DNA from 3 places in the Streptomyces sp. NPDC085946 genome. Region 2 is predicted to be linked to each of the others. Evidence: riboswitches for the same ligand, from Rfam matches in the RefSeq annotation. Region 2 holds a riboswitch; each other region holds the start of a gene.

Region 1 (4,169 bases), on a different contig from region 2:
CCGCAGCGCGGCAAGGGGCCGGGCCGTGTCGTCCTTTTCGGGCGGCGCGGCCCGGCCGTTTTTCACGGCGGGCGCCCGAGAAATTCGAGGGCACACACGGGGCGCACGCGGAAAAGGGCAGCGGAAATAACCCCCGCGAATACCACTTCTTTGTATACGGCGCCCGTGTTAATACCGCAGATTCGGCGTGTTTACGGGATGTTGCGAATTCCTCACACGCTCCGCGCGGTCGCCGCCCGGGCCCGGCCGCAGCCGGTGCGCGGCGGTCGCGCGCTCGGTGTGCAGCGCCGTGAGCGCCCGCGCGCGCTCGCTGTCGCCGCGCGCCACCGCGTCCACGATCGCGCCGTGCTCCGCCCAGGAGTCCGCGGGGCTGGCCGACGCCTCCACGGAGTACATCCAGGCGATCTTGTGGCGCAGCTGGGTCAGCATCGCCGTCAGGGCGGGGCTGCCGCAGGCCTGCGCGAGCGTCTCGTGGAACCAGCCGCCCAGGGAGCGCAGGTCCTCGCTGTTGCCCCGGCGGGCCCGCTCCTGCCCCAGCCGGACCAGGCCGCGCAGCACCTTGAGATGGGCCTCGGTGCGGCGCTGGGCGGCCCGGGAGGCCCCGAGGGGCTCCAGGAGCATGCGCATCTCCAGCAGGTCGCCGGCCTCCTGCTCGGTGGGTTCCGCGACGCACGCGCCCGCGTGCCGCCGGGTCACCACGAAGCCCTCGGCCTCCAGGGTGCGCAGGGCCTCCCGGACGGGCACGCGCGAGACGCCGTAGCGGCGGGCGAGCAGTTCCTCGGTGAGCCGGCTGCCGCGCTCGTAGACACCCGCGACGATGTCGTCCCGGATCGCCGTGCACACCGAGTGCGCCGGAATACGCATGACCGACCTCCGCCTTAATCCCCGTGAAACGTCGACGATGGACGCGTGTTCCGTGACTCTATTGCAATGAGCCGGAATTTCCGACGGCGGGCCGGAATCCATGGATATTTTTTGGACAACCGGCCGTTTCGGCCGGCCGTTCCGGAACGGCGAAAGCCCCGGCTCGGGGAGCCGGGGCCGTGCGGAGCGGGCGTCCGCCGGCGTGCGCGCGCCGGGACGGAGCTCGTCTCAGAGGTTCACGCCGTGCGCGCGGAGGTAGGCGACGGGGTCGATGTCCGAGCCGTACTCGGCGCTCGTACGGGCCTCGAAGTGCAGGTGCGCGCCGGTGACGTTGCCGGTCGCGCCGGACAGGCCGATCCGCTGGCCGGGGACGACCTGCTGGCCCACCGTGACGCCGACCGACGACAGGTGCCCGTACTGGGTGTAGGTGCCGTCGTTCATCCGGATGACGACCTGGTTGCCGTAGGCCCCGCCCCAGCCGGCCTCGACGACGGTGCCCATGCCGACCGCCTGGACGGGGGTGCCGCTCGCGGCGTGGAAGTCGACGCCGGTGTGGCTGCCGGAGGACCAGACGGCGCCGCCGGCCCGGTAGCCGGTGGAGACGTAGGAGCCGGCGATGGGCGACACGAACGTGTTGAGGCGCTTGCGCTCGGCCTCCCGGGCGGCGCGCTCCTTGGCCTCACGGGCCTTCTCGGCGGCCGCGGCGGCCTTCTCGCGCGCGGCCTCCTCGGCGGCCCTGCGCTCGGCCTCGGCCTCCTCGGCGGCCTGCTTCTGGGCGGCGGCCTGGGCGTCGACCTGCTCGGCCACGGAGTCGCCGATGGTGACGACGGGGGTGAGCGCGGTCTGCTCGACGACGGGCTCGGAGGCGGCGAAGGCCGGGGCCGCGACGGAGCCGACCACGCCGGTGGTGGCGAGGGCGGCGACGCCCGCCGCGCGGGCGGTGCCGCGCTGCACGCGGCTGGGACGGCGGTGCTTCCCGGTGGCGCGGGTGAACGCCATGAAGTGTGTGGGTCCTTTCCTTCCTTCTCGCCTACCGGGTTAGCTGACGGGTTCGGAGCAGGAAGGTCTCCTACGGACCCCCTCGCGGCTCGCGCGGGCGTCCGATTCACCCCGGGGGACGTGGTGCGATGGGTCCCCGGCTCCCCTGGCTCGCGCCGTACGGGGACTCGGCGATGACTGCCCGCTGCCGCGGGTGCGGCGCACTGCCTGACGAACAGCCGGGACGAAGCTAAGCGGGCCGACTTTCAATTCCCAAACGAATCGCGGCTTTTGTAGCGCATCCCACAGGCCAGACAGGCAACTCCTGCCCCAATTCGGGCATAAGGAAGCCCTGGCGACTCCGTGTCACCAGGGCTCCCCGCGCACGTGCCCCTACTCGGCGGGGACCACGGTGACTTCGCCGATGCCGAGGGCCGCCACGGGCTCCTCGATGCGGCTCGCGTCGCCGACGAGGACGGTCACCAGCCGGTCCACCGGGAAGGCGCTCACGGCCGCCGCGGTGGCCTCCACGGTGCCGGTCGCGGCGAGCTGCCGGTACAGCGAGGCCTGGTAGTCGTCGGGCAGGTGCTGCTCGACCTGGTCGGCCAGCGTGCTCGCGACGGCCGCCGCGGTCTCGTACTTCAGCGGCGCCACCCCCACCAGGTTCTGCACGGCCACGTCGCGCTCGGCGTCGGTGAGCCCTTCCGCGGCCAGCGTGCGCAGCACCGCCCACAGGTCCTGCAGGGCGGGGCCGGTGTTCGGGGTGTCCACCGAGCCGCTGATGGCGAGCATCGCGGCACCCGTGCCCTCCGGGGTGGAGCGCAGAACCTGCGCGAACGACCGCACGCCGTAGGTGTAGCCCTTCTCCTCGCGCAGGACGCGGTCCAGGCGGGAGGTGAGGGTGCCGCCGAGGCAGTACGTGCCGAGCACCTGCGCGGGCCAGACGCGGTCGTGCCGGTCCGGGCCGATCCGGCCGATCAGCAGCTGCGTCTGGACGGCGCCGGGACGGTCCACGATGACGACGCGTCCGGTGTCGTCGGCGGTGACCGGCGGCACCGGCCGCGGGTCGGCCGCGGAACCGGTCCACGCGCCGAGCGTGTCGCCGAGCAGCGCGTCGAGGTCGATGCCGGTGAGGTCGCCGACGACCACGGCGGTGGCCGTGGCGGGGCGGACGTGCCGGTCGTAGAAGGCGCGGACGGCCGCGGAGTCGATCTCGGCGACCGTCTCCTCGGTGCCCTGCCGGGGCCGCGACATGCGCGAGTCCGCCGGGAAGAGCTGCCGGGAGAGCTCCTTGGCGGCCCGCCGGGAGGGGTTGGCCAACTCGTGCGGGATCTCGTCGAGGCGGTTGCGCACCAGCCGCTCGACCTCGCTGTCCGCGAAGGCGGGCGCCCGGAGCGCGTCGGCGATCAGGCCGAGCGCCTTGGCGAGGCGGGAGGCCGGCACCTCCAGGCTCAGCCGGACGCCCGGGTGGTCGGCGTGCGCGTCGAAGGTGGCGCCGCAGCGCTCCAGCTCGGCGGCGAACTCCTCGGCGGAGTGCTTGTCGGTGCCCTCGGAGAAGGCCCGCGCCATGATCGTGGCGACGCCGTCGAGACCGGCCGGCTCGGCGTCCAGGGGCGCGTCCAGGAGCACCTCCACGGCGACGACCTGCTGGCCGGGACGGTGGCAGCGCAGCACCGTGAGCCCGTTGCCGAGGGCGCCGCGCTCGGGCGCGGGGAACGCCCAGAGCCGGGGCTCGCCCGCCTGCGGCCGGGGGTGGAACTCCATCGGGGCGAGCTCGGTCACTTCGCCGCCTCCTCGTTGTCGTCGGTGGCTTCCACGGTCGCCGCGGACCGGGGGTCTTCGGTGCGCTCCGCTTCCTCGGCGTGCTCCGGGTCGGCGGGGGCGGTCGGCTCGTAGACGAGCACCGCGCGGTTGTCGGGCCGCAGGCGGGCCGCGGCGATCTCCCGGACCTCCTCGGGCGTCACCTCCAGCACCCGCTGGACGGCGGTCAGGGCGAGCTGCGGGTCGCCGAACAGCACGGCGTACCGGCACAGTTCGTCGGCGCGGCCCGCGACGGTGCCGAGCCGGTCCAGCCACTCGCGCTCCAACTGGGCCTGGGCGCGCTCCATCTCCTCGGCCGTGGGGCCCTCCGCGGCGAACCGGGCGAGCTCCTCGTCGATGGCGGCCTCGATGACCGGCACCTCCACGTCGCCGGACGTCTTCACGTCCAGCCAGCCCAGGGAGGGCGCCCCGGCGAGCCGCAGCAGGCCGAAGCCGGCCGCCACCGCCGTGCGGTCGCGCCGCACCAGCCGGTTGTACAGGCGGGAGGACTCGCCGCCGCCGAGGAC
Region 2 (4,169 bases):
TTTTTACAGAGACTGGTCCGCCGCACACGGCACCGCGCCGCGAGGAGGGGTCCGCCATGATCCGCCCGCCCACCCGTCACGCCCTGCCGGAGTCCACCGAAGGCGCCGCCGCCGGACACCGGGCGGCGGATCCGTACGCGAAGCCGCCGCAGGAGCGCGTCGTCCTCCTCGGGACGCGGCCCGGCGGGACCGCGGCGCACGACGCGACGGCCCGTTTCCCCGACCTCGCGCACGCGGACCCCGGCCGGGACGTCTCGCCGTACGTCACCTCCCCCGGCGGCTCGTTCCACGCGATGGCGGCCGTGTACGACACGGTCCGGTCCGTGGGCTGCGGCGCGGAGCCGGTCCGCCCGGGCCGGGGAGGCGCGACGGCCGCGGCGCCGCCGGCGGCGGGCACGCCGGGCAAGCGGCCGGTCCCGCCGGGCGCAGGCGTGGTGCTCCGTCAGCCCGGCCCGGCCGACCGGGCCGGGGAGGCGCGCCGCGTGCGGGCGTGCCCGCAGGAGATGCCCGCGCGGCACACGGACCGCGCCCGGGAGCGGGGGACCGCGGACACCGGGCGGGAGAAGGCCCTCGACGCCCGGGAGGCGGCGGCCCGCGGGCCGGCCGCCCGGGTCGTCCCCGACCGCGCGGGCGCGCGTCCCGCGCCCGGCGGGAGGTGAGCCGCCGGTGCAGCCGGACCAGCCGCCGATGCCCGCGCTGACGAGCGCCGAGGCCGAGTTGATCGACCGTTACCTCGACGTCGTGGACCTGCTCGGGCGCATCAACCCGGCCGTGCCGGGCGACACCTACCGCGGGCTGCGCGCGGCGCAGGCCCTCGTCGGCAAGGCGACCGCCCTGCGCGACGCCCTCACCCTGATGCACCGGCGCGGCGAGACCGAGGTGCACGCCGCGACACTGGCCCGGGCGCTGCGGGTCCTGGACGGCGAACGGCGCACCGCGCGGGTCACCGTGCCTCCGGAGACCGGCGCCTGACGCTCCCCCACCGGCCGGGGCGCCGCCTCGACGGCCGGACATCCCGCGCCACGCCGAACCGGCCGAACGACGTACCCCCTTCCGAGGTATTTACAGCTACTGCTTTCGACCCTCTGAGCTTGCGCAACATGCCTGGCCGCCAGGCGGAATGGGACATTCCGCCGCTGGTCCGGGGCTCCTCGGGTGCCGGGACGGTGACCCGAACGCAGGGGTGTCCACCCGAACGGGTGAGTGGTGAGTAACAACACAAATCCCTGGTTCCGTTGGGATATTCGCACATCCATGAAGGAAGATCCCTGTCTGACGACAAGCCCCCGCCACCGCGGCGGGGCGATCCGGGCGGACGCCGAGTCCTGCCGCCGCCCGGATGACCGGTCGACAGGAGTGGATCGGCAGGAGTGGAGGACCCAAGCACGACGGGTCGCCGGAGCGCCAGTTCCGAGCAGCCCTTGGGGTGAAGCCGCAAGCTCGCTTGCGGCCGGGCAACTTCGCCAGCCCGAATCCGACAGGTCATCCTTCACAGGCGGCTGACGAAGGGTTGCGCATGACTGCGCTCAATCGTGTCCCGTCGCTCATGGCCCGGGCCGGTACGGCCTCGGCCCTGACCATCGCCGCCGTGGGCGGCTCGATCGTGGCGCCCGGCTTCGCGTCGGAGGCGGAAGCCGCCTCGCCGGCGACCAAGGCACTCCAGGTCGCGGCCTCCAAGAAGGGGTCGCCCTACAAGTGGGGGGCTACGGGTCCGAGCAGGTTCGACTGCTCGGGACTGACGCTGTACTCGTTCAAGAAGGCGGGCAAGAAGCTGCCCCGCACGGCTGCCCAGCAGTACAACAAGACGCGCCACATCTCCGCCTCGAGCCGCAAGGCGGGCGACCTGGTGTTCTTCCACTCGGGGAGCAACGTCTACCACGTCGGCATCTACGCCGGTTCGGGCAAGATCTGGCACGCCCCCAAGACCGGGGACGTCGTGCGACTGCAGAAGATCTGGACGAAGAGCGTGTGGTACGGCCGGGTGAAGTAAGCCTTGCGGAGGCGGCGGCGCGTGCCCGGCGCGCCGCCGCCCCCTCCAGAACGGGATCCGGGCACGAGCGGGCACCCGTGCTCCCCCGCGGTCCGGCGCGGCACCTCGCCGCCCCGGTCCGGTCGTGCCGGTGTCCTCCTTCAGCGGGTCGGTCGCACCGGTCGTGCTCGCGGACGTGGCGACCGGCCGGGCCGGCGGTGCCGCCGCCGCTACGGAGGCCTTCCTGGTCCGCGGGGGCCGGGGCCGGGCCGTCAGGGCTGCTCCCCCGGGGCGCGCGGGCTCCGGCACCGAGACGGAGCCGGCCCGCACCGGCCCCGAACCGTCACGCCTGAGCGCCACGCCGCCGCGCCCCGAGGCCCGGGAGCCGTCGGTCCGCCGCCGGCGGCGGGGTGCGGGGCGGCGGCGTCCGCCCGGCTCCCCGGCCGGCACGCGGTGGCGACGACGGTCCTCGGCCGCCGTCCCGCCGTCGCCGACGGCCCGGGCTCCGCTCGCGTCGGCGGCGGGACGGCGGCCGCCGCAGGGCCCGTACCCCGGCCGGCACACCCGGACCCGGCCGCCCGGGCGACCGGCCGCCGCAGCACCGGCCCGGCCGGGCGCCGCGCGTCACCCCGCTGCCGCGCCGGCCGTCGCCGCCGGCCGGTCGCCCGGGCGGCCCACCCCTCGTCCTACGGTTCCTGCGGGACCGCCGCCGGTACCGGCTGGGCCGGGACGGTCCACGGCAGTTCGACGGAGACGGTCTTGCCGCCCTCCCGGGTGGGGCGGATGCGGAGTCTGCCGCCGCACTCGGCGGTCAGACAGCGGATGATCACCAGGCCGCGGCCGTTGTCCTGCTGGACGGCCGCCGGCAGCCGCCGGGGGAAGCGCGGATGGCTGTCGGTGACGCCGATCCGCAGCTGCTCGTCCCGGTCCAGCCGGACGTCCACCGTGAAGGTCGGCGACTGTCCGAAGGTGTGCTGGACGGCGTTGGTGGCGAGTTCGGAGACGATGAGCCGGACGCTGTCGGACACCTCCGCGTCCTCCGGCAGCCCCCACTCCGCCAGCGTGCCCACCACGTAGGCGCGCGCGGCGGAGACCGAGGCGGGATCGCTCGGCAGAGTGACGGATGCTTCCAGGTGGTCTGCCATGGCGACGTCGTCCCTTTCCCACGGGACCGCAGTCCGACACGGAGCGGATGGTTCGAGTACGGTCCCGGACTGGTGCTTCGTCGCCAGACTGCCATCACCACACGGGCGAAGGACGGCGATCCACCTGGATATGCATATATCTGTCGCTCGATGCGGTGAACTCTGCGACGCGAGACCGTATTGCGGCGGCACGGAAGGAGTAAGGAGGAGTGCATGCAGCACGGTCCCGCGGTGCGCCGCCGGAAACTGGGCGCCGAACTGCGCGCGCTGCGCACCTCGGCGGGGCTCACCAGCGGTGAGGCGGCCCGGATGGTGGGCTGGCACCAGTCGAAAGTAAGCCGGATCGAGACCGGTACGAGTGGGGTGAAACCGGGTGACGTGCGGTTACTGCTCGACGCGTACGGGGTGCGTGACACCCAACTCCGGGAGCTGCTGCTGGTGTTGGCGGGGTCGGAGGACACCGGCGGGCGGCACCACTGGTGGCACGCCTACCGCGGGGTGCTGCCGCCGACCTACCGGGACTTCATCAGTCTGGAGTCCCAGGCGGGCGCGATGCGCACCCTGGAGACCGCCGTCGTCCCGGGGCTGCTCCAGACGTCCGAGTACGCAAGGGCCGTGACCAGGGCCGCCGTCGAGAACCTGCCGGAGGAACGGCTCGACACGCTGGTGGAGGTACGGCTGGCCCGGCAGGTCGTGCTGCGCGCCGATCCGCCGCTGAGGCTGAGCGCCGTCCTGGACGAGGCCGTGCTGCGCCGGGAGGTCGGCGGCCCCGAGGTCATGTCCCGGCAGCTGACCCGGCTGGTCGAGGCGGCCCGGCTGCCTCAAGTGCGGCTCCAGGTGCTGCCGTTCACCGCCGGAGCGCACATCGGCGTCACCGGCCCTTTCGTTATTTTCTCATTTTCGAGCACTTCTGATCTGGATGTGGTTGTTCTCGACCACTTGACGAGTAGCCTCTACCTCGAACGGAAAGAAGACCTCCAGGCCTACACGGAGGCCTTCGACGCCCTTCAGGTCCACGCCCTTTCCCCCGAGGACTCGTTGGATTTCATCGCCGG
Region 3 (4,169 bases), on a different contig from region 2:
GTCCACAGGTTCTTGGGCCGGCGGGACTCGTTGCGCTCGATGACCGCGTTGGCCGCGGAGAGGATCGTCTGGGTGGAGCGGTAGTTCTGCTCCAGCAGGATCGTGGTCGCGTCCGGGTAGTCCTCCTCGAACTGGAGGATGTTGCGGATGGTCGCGCCGCGGAAGGCGTAGATCGACTGGTCGGCGTCACCGACCACGCACAGCTCGGCGGGCGGCAGGGCGGCCTCGCCCGGCGGGACGCCCTCGCCGTGCGCGCCGGTGCCGACGAGCTCGCGGACGAGGGCGTACTGGGCGTGGTTGGTGTCCTGGTACTCGTCGACCAGGACGTGGCGGAAGCGGCGGCGGTAGTGCTCGGCGACGTCCGGGAAGGCGCGCAGCAGGTTGACCGTCGTCATGATCAGGTCGTCGAAGTCGAGGGCGTTCGCCTCGCGCAGCCGCGACTGGTACAGGGCGTAGGCCTGGGCGAGGGTCTTCTCGAAGCCGTCGGCGGCCCGGGCGGCGAAGTCCTCCTCGTCGATCAGCTCGTTCTTCAGGTTGCTGATCTTGGCGCTGAAGGACTTCGGCGGGAACCGCTTGGGGTCGAGGTCCAGGTCGCGGCAGACCAGGGCCATCAGGCGCTTGGAGTCGGCGGCGTCGTAGATCGAGAAGGACGACGTGAAGCCGAGCTTCTTGGACTCGCGGCGCAGGATGCGCACGCACGCGCTGTGGAAGGTCATGACCCACATGGCGTTGGCGCGCGGGCCGACGAGCTGCTCGACGCGCTCCTTCATCTCGCCGGCGGCCTTGTTGGTGAAGGTGATCGCGAGGATCTGGCCCGGGTGGACGCCCCGCTCCGCCAGCAGGTGGGCGATGCGGTGGGTGAGCACCCGGGTCTTGCCGGAGCCGGCACCGGCGACGATGAGCAGCGGGGTGCCGGAGTGCACGACGGCGGCGCGCTGGTTGTCGTTCAGCCCCTCCAGGAGGGCGGCGGCGTCCACCACGGGGCGCGGGGCGCCGTCCCGGTAGTACGCGTCCCGGTCCGGCGGCACGTCGAACTTCCCGCCGAACAGATCGTCCGGGAGCGGCTCCGGTACGTGATCGTCCTCGGGCGGCGGCGGGGGCTCGTCCACGGGGCCCTGCTGGGCCTGGAGGTCCGCCAGGAAGCTGTCGTCAAAGAGGCTGCTCATCGCTCTCCGAGTCTAGGGTGCCCCACCGACAACCCGCCGCCGTCCCGGGAACATCCCCGGCGGGAAGGGGCCCGTGGGCGTCCACGGGCCCCTCCGTCCGGCACCCGGCGTCCTCCTACCCTCCGGCGTCGCGGCGTCACGCGCAGCGACCCGCGCGCGAGGTCACGAAAATGTATCGGGCATATCACCCATCAACCTTCACAGGGGCCACACGAGTTGGCTACCGTGCGGACGGGCCGTACGACCCCCACCGGCGAACCCCGCCGGGCCGCGCGGCCTCCGCCGAGTCCTGCGTGCCGCCACGGCAGCCGGAGCCGGGGACCCAACCGAGACCTTGGGGTGAATCGGCCCACAGCCCTCCGGGGCGCGGCCGTAGGGCAACCCTTCCGAACCGTCCGCCCGAACCCGACAGCTAACCCGGTAGGCGGAACATGGAAGGAGTCGCCTCCCTTGGCGTCGCAGCACCGCAAGCCGCGCCCGGCGGGTACGCGCGTAGCAGGCATGCGCACCCCCGCCCTCGCCACCGCCGCCCTCACCTCGGTGGCCCTGCTCTCCCAGACGGCCAACGCCGCCCCCTCCCCCGACGACAGGCCGAGCCTGGAGGAGGTCGAGAAGAAGGTCGACGACCTGTACCGCCAGGCCGAGTCGGCGACCGAGAAGTACAACGCGGCCAAGGAGAAGACCACCAAGCAGCGCAAGCGCGTCGACACCCTCCTCGACGACGTGGCGGAGCGCACCCAGCGGCTCAACGAGGCGCGCGAGGAGCTCGGCTCCTTCGCCGCCGCCCAGTACCGGACCGGCGCGGCCGCCCCCTCCACCGCGACGCTGCTGCTCGCGGACTCGCCGCAGGACTACTTCGACCAGACCCAGCTGATGAGCCGGCTCACCGGCCGCCAGAAGGAAGCGGTCGACGACTACGTCGCCCAGCAGTCCGAGACGATGGAGAGGCGCCAGGAGGCCACCGAGGGCCTCCGGACGCTCACCGAGACGCAGAGCGACCTGAAGACGGCCAAGGCCACCGTCCAGAAGAAGCTCGCCGACGCGCGCGACCTGCTGTCACGGCTGACCGCCGAGGAGAAGGCGCGGCTCGCGGCGATCGAGAAGCGCCGGCAGGAGGAGGCCGCCCGCGAGGCCGCCGAACTCGCCCGGCAGCAGGCGGAGCAGCAGGCGCAGGAGGCCGCCCGGCAGCAGGAGGCCGCCCAGCAGGAGAGCTCCGGCCCGGCCGCCTCCGAGTCGCCGTCGGACTCCCCGTCGGCCACCGCGCCGGCCGACTCCTCGTACGCCACCAAGGCCGAGAAGGCCCTCGCCTTCGCCCGCGCCCAGATCGGCAAGCCGTACGTGTGGGGCGCCACCGGCCCCGGCTCCTACGACTGCTCCGGCCTGACCCAGGCCGCCTGGAAGGCCGCGGGCGTCGACCTCCCGCGCACCACCTACGACCAGGTCAATGCCGGCACGACGGTCCCGGTGTCCCAGGCCCGACCCGGTGACCTGGTCTTCTTCTACGACGACGTCACCCACGTCGGCCTGTACATCGGCAACGGCATGATGATCCACGCCCCCAAGCCCGGTACGTACGTCCGCGAGGAGTCGATCTTCTACGACGGCGAGTCGTCGATCCACAGCGTGGTGCGGCCGGCGTGAGCCTCACAGCACCAGCGGGTCGAGCCCTCGCACGCCTTCGCGGAAGCGCGTCACCGTGGACCGGGCCGCTCCGGGTTCGGTGGCCGGCCCGGCGCGTGCGGGGGCCGGGCCGGCCGATCCGCTCGGGAGCGGTTTCCCGCGGGTGGGTGAGGGTGGTCCCGACGGCGGGCCCGGCGAAGGTGCGCAGCAGGGCCGCCCGTCCGCACGGGCCGGAGCCGTTCAGGTCCACAGCACGGCGATGAAGACGTTCGCCGTGGTCAGCAGACCGACCAGGCCGAACAGGCCCTTGTCCACCTTCTCGTCGTCCCGCTTCACGTAGACGAGCCCGAGGATCACGATCAGCAGGGCCAGCTTCACGCCGATCTTGACGTTGTCGACGGGCTGGTCGTCGGCCTGGTTGAGGCCGACCAGGACGGCCCCGGTGACCAGCATCGTCAGCGCGCCGTGCAGCATCGCGGGGCCGAACCGGGCGGTGCCCTCCCCCATCGCCTTCATCTGGGTGAGGAAGCCGCCGAGGAGCGCGGCGATGCCGACGATGTGCAGACCGACGAAGAGGTGGATGAGTACGTCCATGGGGCCGGAGCCTAGTGAGGGCCCCGGGCACGCCGGACACCGGCCCGGCGTGCCCGGCCGCGGCCCCGCGCGGTCACACCAGGCGCCGGGCCGTCGCCCACCGCGTCAGCTCGTGCCGGTTGGACAGCTGGAGCTTGCGGAGCACCGCCGAGACGTGCGACTCGACCGTCTTCACGGAGATGAACAGCTGCTTGGCGATCTCCTTGTAGGCGTACCCGCGGGCGATCAGCCGCAGCACCTCGCGCTCCCGCTGGGTGAGGCGGTCGAGGTCCTCGTCGACCGGAGGGGCGTCCGTCGACGCGAAGGCGTCCAGGACGAACCCGGCCAGGCGCGGGGAGAACACCGCGTCGCCCTCCTGGACCCGGAAGACCGAGTCGATCAGGTCCGTACCGGTGATCGTCTTGGTGACGTACCCGCGCGCGCCGCCCCGGATCACGCCGATGACGTCCTCCGCGGCGTCCGAGACGGACAGGGCCAGGAAGCGGACGGGCCGCTCGGCGTCGGCCATCAACGGGGCGCAGCGGCGCAGCACTTCGACACCGCCGCCGCCCGGGAGGTGCACGTCGAGGAGGACGACCTCGGGCCGGGTCGCGGTGATGACCGTGACCGCCTGGTCGACGTCCGCGGCCTCCCCGACGACCTCGACGCCGGTCTGCTCGGTCCGGCCGATCTCGGCCTGGACGCCCGTGCGGAACATGCGGTGGTCGTCGACGAGGACCACGCGCACGTGCCGCCCGCCCGGCTCCGCGGACCGGTCCGCCTCCGCCGGTCCTGCCGTGCCGTCCGTCT

Evidence for each region. Region 2 has a riboswitch for cyclic di-AMP ahead of ACIF8T_RS12020 (C40 family peptidase). Riboswitches for the same ligand answer to the same signal wherever they lie in the genome.
Region 1: another riboswitch for cyclic di-AMP. It lies ahead of ACIF8T_RS15495 (M23 family metallopeptidase); the one in region 2 lies ahead of ACIF8T_RS12020 (C40 family peptidase).
Region 3: another riboswitch for cyclic di-AMP. It lies ahead of ACIF8T_RS18010 (NlpC/P60 family protein); the one in region 2 lies ahead of ACIF8T_RS12020 (C40 family peptidase).

What each region holds. Positions count from the first base shown of each region.
Region 1 is NZ_JBITSF010000006.1:315,890-320,058, forward strand. Features, by position in the region: gene ACIF8T_RS15490 (GntR family transcriptional regulator) at 169-864, opposite strand; gene ACIF8T_RS15495 (M23 family metallopeptidase) at 1,093-1,863, opposite strand; cyclic di-AMP (ydaO/yuaA leader) riboswitch at 1,878-2,046, opposite strand; gene ACIF8T_RS15500 (M16 family metallopeptidase) at 2,236-3,624, opposite strand; gene ACIF8T_RS15505 (M16 family metallopeptidase) at 3,621-4,169, opposite strand, start outside.
Region 2 is NZ_JBITSF010000004.1:428,115-432,283, forward strand. Features, by position in the region: gene ACIF8T_RS12010 (ATP-dependent Clp protease proteolytic subunit) at 57-659, shown strand; gene ACIF8T_RS12015 (hypothetical protein) at 688-972, shown strand; cyclic di-AMP (ydaO/yuaA leader) riboswitch at 1,307-1,513, shown strand; gene ACIF8T_RS12020 (C40 family peptidase) at 1,517-1,990, shown strand; gene ACIF8T_RS12025 (ATP-binding protein) at 2,656-3,114, opposite strand; gene ACIF8T_RS12030 (helix-turn-helix domain-containing protein) at 3,328-4,169, shown strand, end outside.
Region 3 is NZ_JBITSF010000008.1:130,732-134,900, forward strand. Features, by position in the region: gene pcrA (DNA helicase PcrA) at 1-1,166, opposite strand, end outside; cyclic di-AMP (ydaO/yuaA leader) riboswitch at 1,437-1,608, shown strand; gene ACIF8T_RS18010 (NlpC/P60 family protein) at 1,668-2,807, shown strand; gene ACIF8T_RS18015 (hypothetical protein) at 3,027-3,380, opposite strand; gene ACIF8T_RS18020 (LuxR C-terminal-related transcriptional regulator) at 3,454-4,169, opposite strand, start outside.